2 regions of the Exiguobacterium sp. s168 genome follow, and region 1 is predicted to be linked to the other one. Evidence: riboswitches for the same ligand, from Rfam matches in the RefSeq annotation. Region 1 holds a riboswitch; the other holds the start of a gene.
The links. Region 1 has a riboswitch for FMN ahead of ribD (bifunctional diaminohydroxyphosphoribosylaminopyrimidine deaminase/5-amino-6-(5-phosphoribosylamino)uracil reductase RibD). Riboswitches for the same ligand answer to the same signal wherever they lie in the genome.
Positions count from the first base shown of each region.

Region 2: another riboswitch for FMN. It lies ahead of KNQ15_RS03730 (ECF transporter S component); the one in region 1 lies ahead of ribD (bifunctional diaminohydroxyphosphoribosylaminopyrimidine deaminase/5-amino-6-(5-phosphoribosylamino)uracil reductase RibD).

Region 1 covers NZ_JACSNE010000007.1:60,821-65,065, reverse strand. The annotation lists gene KNQ15_RS06405 (MetQ/NlpA family ABC transporter substrate-binding protein) at 1-37, shown strand, start outside; gene KNQ15_RS06400 (M20 family metallopeptidase) at 60-1,265, shown strand; FMN riboswitch at 1,449-1,593, shown strand; gene ribD (bifunctional diaminohydroxyphosphoribosylaminopyrimidine deaminase/5-amino-6-(5-phosphoribosylamino)uracil reductase RibD) at 1,753-2,793, shown strand; gene ribE (riboflavin synthase) at 2,778-3,404, shown strand; gene ribA (GTP cyclohydrolase II) at 3,404-4,245, shown strand, end outside.
Region 2 covers NZ_JACSNE010000003.1:194,393-198,637, forward strand. The annotation lists gene KNQ15_RS03720 (NAD(P)/FAD-dependent oxidoreductase) at 1-922, opposite strand, end outside; gene KNQ15_RS03725 (YuzB family protein) at 1,015-1,248, shown strand; gene KNQ15_RS03730 (ECF transporter S component) at 1,325-1,891, opposite strand; FMN riboswitch at 2,047-2,189, opposite strand; gene KNQ15_RS03735 (HesB/IscA family protein) at 2,301-2,651, shown strand; gene KNQ15_RS03740 (NAD-dependent epimerase/dehydratase family protein) at 2,768-3,634, shown strand; gene KNQ15_RS03745 (GNAT family N-acetyltransferase) at 3,631-4,134, shown strand; gene KNQ15_RS03750 (GNAT family N-acetyltransferase) at 4,131-4,245, shown strand, end outside.

The DNA of each region.
Region 1 (4,245 bases):
CCCGACGTTCGTTCCACTGAGCGATATCGGCGAATAATTTCAAAAGGAGAGTGGACAGTATGACGACACCAGTACGCACGACATGGGTAGAGACGATTGAACAGGACATCGAACAAAAACGAGAATCGTATCTTGAGACAAGTCACCGAATTCATGCAACGCCGGAAATCGGGAACGAGGAATTCTTTGCTTCGCGGCTCCATGCGGAGCGTCTAACAGCGGAAGGTTTTACAGTAGAACTCGGCGTCGCGGGGCACGATACCGCGTTCTTCGCGAAGAAATCGAGCGACCGACCAGGCGCAACGATTGCCTTTCTTGCTGAATACGATGCGTTGCCGGGTATTGGTCACGCGTGCGGTCATAATATCATCGGCACGACGAGCGTCGCAGCGGCGATCGCGCTCAGTAAAGTGCTCGATGAAGTCGGCGGGAGTGTCGTTGTCCTTGGAACACCAGCCGAGGAAGGTGGACCGAACGGTAGTGCGAAAGGCAGTTTCGTCAAACATCAGTTACTGGAAGGGATCGATGCGGCCTTGATGGTCCACCCGTCGGGACAAACACGGATCACGGGTTCTTCCCTTGCGGTCGATCCACTCGACTTTGCCTTTACGGGTCGTCCGGCACACGCAGCGGCGTCACCGGAAGAAGGCATCAACGCCCTCGACGCTGTCATTCAACTCTTCAACGGAATCAATGCCTTACGTCAGCAGTTACCAGACGATGTCCGGATCCACGGGATCATCACGCATGGAGGCGATGCGCCGAACATCATCCCGGAATACGCAAGAGCACGTTTCTTCATCCGGGCAACGACACGGGAACGATTAAATGCCGTCACGGAAAAAGTCAAAGCCGTCGCCCAAGGCGCGGCACTCGCGACTGGGGCGACGCTTGACGTCATCGCGTTCCAAAATGAAGTCGATAACCTCGTCTTCAACCGGACGTTCGACCGTCTGTTCCAAGAAGAAGCAGAAGCGCTTGGCGAAATCGTTCACTTGGACGAACGACCGGGTCTTGGCTCAACGGACGCCGGTAACATCAGTCAAGTCATCCCGACGATCCATCCGTATATCAAGATTGGTCCGGACGATCTCGTCGCGCATACGGAAGCATTCAAAGAAGCGGCTCGTTCAGAAGCTGGAGATGAAGCATTGATCACGGGGGCGAAAATCCTCGCTCGGACAGCGCTTCGCGTCCTCGCTGATGAACGGACGCGCGGGGCGATCGCTCAAGAATTCCACGATCGGAAGAACGGATATTTATAAGCGGAAAACGACGACTGGATGCACTGCTATCAAGTGCTCCGGTCGTTTTTGAGATGCGATCGATCACGAATTGGTGATGAGTGACAGAACTGGAGCGAAATCAAAAAAGAGACAAGACAGAAGCATTTGCGCTTTGTTTTCTTGAAAAAGATATGCTAGGCTAAAATTGTATAACTCAATAATCCAGTTCTTCGGGGTAGGGTGAAAATCCCAACCGGCGGTGATGCGATCAATCGATCGACGAGCCCGCGACCTGTGATGTACGCATCATGGCTGACTTGGTGAGATTCCAGGGCCGACGGTAAAGTCCGGATGGGAGAAGAACGAAACGACGCGATTCAAGCTGTTTTCTGAAAAAATGTTTTCAGGAGACGGTCTCTTTCTGCATGAAAAAATGCAGGAAGCGAACCGTGTATTTCGTGAACCCTTCTATACAGACGCCCCTTTTTCAAGGGGCGTCTTTTTTCATTTGAAAGGAGTGAACGCGATGTCACAGATGATGAGTTATGCCATGCAATTAGCACAAATGTTACACGGACAAACAAGTCCGAATCCAAGTGTCGGCTGTGTCATCGTCAAACAAGGACGCATCATCGGCTTCGGTGCACACCGGTTTGCCGGTGGGCCGCACGCAGAAGTCGAAGCCTTACGGATGGCAGGAGAAGCCGCCCATGGTGCCGATCTCTACGTGACGCTCGAGCCATGCAATCATCACGGCAAGACGCCACCATGCACGGAAGCGATTCTACAAGCAGGAATCAAACGAGTTTTCGTCGCAACAGAAGACAAACATGTAATCGTCGCTGGTTCCGGAATTAAACGGCTACAGGACGCGGGAATCGAAGTCGAGGTCGGCTTGTTACGGCATGAGGCAGAAGCCCTCTACACGGCATTCTGGAAGACGATCGAACGAAAACGCCCGACCGTGACCGTCAAAATTGCGCAGACGATGAACGGGATCGCGGCGACAGGTGAACAGCGCTGGATCACGTCAGAAGAAGCACGCGCGAACGGTCGCGCCCTGCGTGGACGCCACGATGCCATCCTCGTCGGAAGTGAGACGGTGCTCGTCGATGATCCGGCACTGACGTTACGCGCGTCGTCAGGCATCGAGCCGATTCGAGTAATCGTTGATCGCCGGGGGCGGATTCCGGAGACGGCGCAAGTCTTCCGCGATGGTAAAAATCCAACCTACTGGCTGACGAGTGTTCCTCGGATTAGTCACGATCAGGTGACGGTCCTCGTTGGTGAATATGAGACGCCGGAAGCGATTTTGAAACGCTTATACGAACAAGACATCCGTAGTGTCTTGATTGAAGGCGGACCAACGATTCAAGCCGCTTTTCTTGAGGCAGATCTCGTTGACCGAATCGAAGTCTACCAAGCCCCATCGATTTTTGAAGGCGATGCGTGGAATAGTCAACACGATATCGAAAATCGTTTTCAAATCGACCAGGTTGAGACGGTCGGACCGGATCTCCATCTGACGTACATCCGAAAGGAGGAGACGACATGTTCACCGGATTGATTGAAGAAGTCGGAACCTTAAAACGAAAGATCCCGCGACCGAACGGGTTAGCGCTTGAAATTGAGGCGCACCGGGTACTCGAAGGAACGAAGATCGGTGATAGCATCGCCGTCGACGGGATTTGTTTGACTGTCACGTCGATGAGTCCGACCGGTTTCACGGCAGATGCCGTCCATGACACGATCCGGTCAACAGCCCTCGGCACGTACCGCGTCGGAAGCCTATTGCAACTCGAACGGGCGATGCCGGCAGACGGTCGTTTCGGCGGTCATTTCGTCAGTGGACATATCGACGGAACAGCGCGGCTGATCAGTCGGCGACCGGATGGAGAAGCGATGGTCTATACGTTTGATGTCGGATCGTGGCAAAAGTATTGTATTCCGAAAGGCTCGATCGCAATCAACGGTACGAGCCTGACGTTGCAACGCGTCACGCCGGAAACGATCTCGATTTCATTGATTCCGCACTCCCGTCAAGTGACGACGTTTGATCGATTGGCAAGTGGTGCAGTCGTCAATATCGAGTGTGACATGATGGCGAAACATCTCTATCATTTCACGCAGCATGAGAAGCAAACGGACTGGGCAGCATTCTTAGGAGGCGACATGTAATGAACGGATTCGACTTGATTGAAGACGCAATAGAAGATTTGAAAAACGGACGACCGATCATCGTCTGTGATGACGAGGATCGTGAGAATGAAGGCGATCTCGTCATGCTCGCAGAACACGCGACAGCAGAAAACATCAACTTCATGATCACATACGGAAAAGGACTCGTCTGTGTACCAGTCAGTCCGCGGATCGCACAGCGACTCGAACTTGCTCCGATGACAGCGAATAATACAGATCCGCATGGAACGGCATTCACGCTCAGCATTGATCATGAAGAAGCGAAGACCGGCATCAGTGCCGAAGAGCGTTCGCTGACGATCCAGCGGATGCTGACGGATGGACCGGAGCGCTTCAAACGACCGGGTCACATCTTCCCGTTGATCGCAAAAGAGGGCGGTGTCCGGGAACGACGCGGACATACGGAAGCAGGTGTTGACCTTGCCCGTCTTGCCGGTAGCGATGAGATTGCCGTCATTTGTGAAATCATCAAGGAAGATGGCACGATGGCACGGGTGGATGATTTGCTTCTCTATAAGGAAGAACACGACTTAAAACTGATCACGATCGAGGCACTCGTCGCGTATCTCGAGCGTCCATTGACGCGGGAAGCGGAAGTGTTGCTTCCGACGACATTCGGAGCTTTCCGGATGGTCGGCTATACGACGCAAGATAAGAAAGAACATGTCGCCGTCTTATCCGGTGAAGCGCACGATGGGATGCTCGTCCGTCTGCACTCGGAATGTCTGACAGGGGATGTCTTCGGTTCGAAACGTTGCGATTGTGGTCCACAACTCGATTCTGCACTTGAGCGAATCGAACGAGAAGGTGGAGCCGTCTT
Region 2 (4,245 bases), on a different contig from region 1:
GTTTGATTTCTGGCAGTTTCGGTAATTTCTTTCCTTGCCATTTCGCTTGCAAGACGTCGACGACTTGTTCTGCTTGATGTTCTGCAAGTTGACCACTTGGTGCATACGGTAAACTTGCGCAATCGCCGATGACGAAGACGTTATCGTATTCCGGTACATGATGATGTGCCGTCAATTTGATTCGACCGCCACTGTCTGCAGCAAAGCCGAGATCACGAACGACTTTGACTGGCTGCGTACCTGCCGTCCAAATCGTTAAGTCGGATGGATACGTATCGTCGCCATTTCGCACGTCGTCCGCTGTGACGAGCGTGACGTTCGAATTGTTGATGACCTCTACGTCATGTTCTTCGAACCATTCCTGAACGTAAGACGAGACTTTGTCCGATAAGAACGACAAGACGGATGGTCCGCGGTCGAATAGACGGATCGTCAAATCTTTCCGGCTCTCATGCAGTTCACTGGCAAGTTCGACACCGGATAGACCGGCACCGACGATCGAGACGACGGATCCCGGTGACAGGCCATAGATCGCTTGCTGTGTCTTCCTTGATTCTTCAAGTGTCTGGATGCTATATGTAAACTCTTGAGCACCCGGAATGTTGTGGTATTTATCCTCACAACCGAGAGCGATGATCAAGTCATCATAAAATAATTCTGATCCGTCCTGCAGGTGGACCGTATTCGTCTCCGGTGAGATTTTGATGACATGTCCATATTTATAAGTAAGATGTTTCCCCTCCGGAAATTCAATCCGGACATCCCGATCTGATAATGTACCTGCTGCGAGTGCGTAATATTCCGTTTTGAGTGCGTGGTATGGCAGACGATCGACGAGCGTGACGGCAACTTCCTCGTCCTTGAACCGCTCACAAATCCGCATTCCACCATATCCTCCGCCGAGTACGACCAATTGCTTCATAACGTAAAATCCCCCTTAGTTCCCCTAAATCAGTCTGACCTTGTATAATACGACATGAGGCAGGTCGTTTCCTGCTTGAAGGAGGAAAAAAAGTGAATCCGATTATTGAATTTTGTATCAGTAATTTAGCGGCTGGTACACAGGTCGTCATGGAGCAACTCGAACGTGACCCGAATGTCGATGTCGTCGAATACGGTTGCCTCGGCTATTGTGGCATTTGTTCGCTCGATCATTTTTGTCTCGTCGATGGTGAGACCGTCGTAGGCGAAACACCGGAAGAGTTGCTCGAGAAGATTTACCTGAAAATCGAAGAGAACGAGCTGTAAACAAAGACAGCCAAAAAATCCCCTCGTTCATCTGAACGAGGGGATTCGTGTCCGTCAGCGGGCGCAGCTTTTCGGATCAGGCAGATTGTTGACGGCGCATCATCCATGGTCTTAGTTTCAAGAACAGTGGAATGAAGAGTGCCGAGATGAACAACGCCTTGATAACGTTAAACGGTAAGATACCGGCTGTGATCGCTGTCCATTTGACAGCTGGATCCGCCATGTAGTCCATACCAAGGAACCATGCATACGCTGGCAGGATCAAGATATAGTTGAGGATCGCAAGACCAAGTGCCATCGTGATCGTACCAGCGACGAGGCCAGTTGCGAGACCTTGTGTTGATTTCTTTTTGTGGTAGAACCAGCTGACAGGAAGTACGAATGCGACGCCTGCAGCAAAGTTCGCGAATTCTCCGACCGGAACACCACTTCCACGGAAGATATAGTACAACACGTTCTTCAATGCTTCGACGATGACGCCTGCAACCGGTGAGAACATGATGGCTGCGACGAGAGCAGGAACATCACTGAAATCGATCTTCAGATAGTTCGGTAAGAACGGTAGTGGAAAATTGATTAGCATAAGAACAAATGAGATTGAACCTAACATTGACAGAGTGACCATTTTTTGTGTGCGTTTCATACGAGTATTGTCTCCTTTTGCTCGTTCCTCTCGATGAAGTATTGGCATGACTGCGACCATAAAGAAACCCCTATTGATGAGATCAACAGGGGAGAAGTCCGCATTAAATAAACCTAATCGATTGTTGCAAAAATCGATCAAATTCAAACTCATGCCGCCATCTTCTCCCATCCAGACTATACTGTCGGCTCCTGAATTACACAGAATCAGCAAATAGCGCCCTATTCGCTCGCGGGCTTCAACTCAAGAAGAGTTGTTTACCGCCGGTCGGGAATTTCACCCTGCCCTGAAGATGGAACGATTATTTTATTGTACATACCATTTATACAACGAATTCAAGATAGTTTCAAGCAACTAGGTTTCGATTCGCTCAAAAGTTGCGTATACTAAAGAAAAGGAAGGTGATGACATGATCCATTTAACGGAGGCAGCAGCGTTACAAGTCCAGGACATGATGGCGCAGGCACCAGCAGATGAACGGAATCTTCGGATGCTCGTCCAAGGTGGTGGATGTAGTGGTCTGTCGTACGGAATGGGATTCGATCAACAGAAAGAAACGGATCTCGTTTTCGAACAGCACGGCGTGACCGTCATCGTGGAAGAAAAAGATTATCCGGTCGTCAAGGGACTGGAAATCGATTATAAGCAGTCGATGCTCGGCGGCGGATTTACGATTACGAATCCGAATGCTATCGCAACATGCGGTTGCGGGACATCGTTCCGGACGGCAACGAATGCCGGGACACCGGGTGGCTGTTAATGAATCCAATCGTGGACGATGTCCACGATTTTTTTATTGCCTTCTACAGGAGACCAGTTCCATTGACTCGAAATATTAAGAGAGTGAATGCTACTACGAACAGGGAGGGCTTCAAGATGAGAAAAGTATTGATCTTCGGGGGAACACGCTATTTCGGACGACGCTTAGCGATTCGGTTAGCCGATTCGGGGGATGATGTGACGATCGTCACACGCGGTGAGCATACTCCACCGGTCGCAAAGGGCTTGACATTCTTTAAAGGGGATCGGACGTCGAGTAGTACGATGAAGGACTTGAGCCAACAGCACTGGGATGTCATTTATGACAATATCTGTTTCACGCCGTATCAAGCAAAGCTCGCGGTCGACGCGTTTGAAGGAAAAGTTGGACGCTACGTGTTGACGTCGACGATGTCTGTCTATGAAGACGGTGGTGCGAATATCACCGAGCGTGCCTACAATCCGTTTCCCGGGAAATATGACCTTGAGAAGGAACATGGATATGGCGAAGGGAAACGCCAAGCGGAGAGTTATTTCTTCCAACGGGCGACATTCCCAGTCGTTGCCGTCCGTTTCCCGGTTGTTCTCGGACCCGATGACTATACGGAGCGACTTGTCTTTCATATCAAGCGGGCGCTTGGCAGCCGTCCGATCGTTGCTGAAAACACATACGCAAAGATGGGTTATATCTCAAGTTACGAAGCCGCTGCCTTTCTTGAGTGGTGTGGTCGCTCGGAACTGACGGGACCGATCAATGCTGCAAGTGACGGTGTCTTATCGATTCAAGACCTATTGGATAAAATCGACCGCGTTGCGGGAACGACAAGTCAACTCGTCGCAAAAGGAGAGGATGAATCACCGCTTGCGCCAGAACGCGATTTCTATATGGATACAACAGCTGCGAAACAAGCGGGCTATCTGTTCCAACATGTCGATGACTGGCTCGATCGTTTGATTGAAGAGGAGGTGCGCAATCACCAATGATGCAGTTAATGAAACCAACTCTTGCGTGGGAGACAGAGTACCGCGCCTTTTTAGAAGACTGGCGAGAGTCGGGCGAAACGATTGTGCCGGAAGCAGTCGGAGACACATATGAACCGCTCGGCGCTTATTTTGCGGAACTCAAGGAGATGGAGACGACGGTCAGACCGGGTCTTGTCACCCATTCGACGTACTGGATGGTCGACGGGCAACGAATCGTCGGTGCGCTGAACTTCCGGCATGATTTGACGGAGAACTTGAAGTTATACGGCGGACATATCGGATACGGGATCCGACCATCCGAGCGTCAGAAAGGGTATGCGACGATCGGTCTTCGATTGGCGCTTGAAGAAGCACGACAACATGGACTGGATCAAGTGTTACTGACGTGTGGCGTTGATAATCTAGCATCACGTCGTGTCATCTTAGCGAACGGCGGACGAGAAATCGAGCCGACTGTTCGTAATGGACGCGAGACACGTCGCTTCATCATTGCGTTATGAATATTCGTAAAGCGCGTCTTGAAGATGCGTCAGCCATCGCGCGCGTTCATATCGATGCCTGGCGCGAGACGTATCAAGGGATCATCCCGGCTCCGTATTTAGCACAGTTGT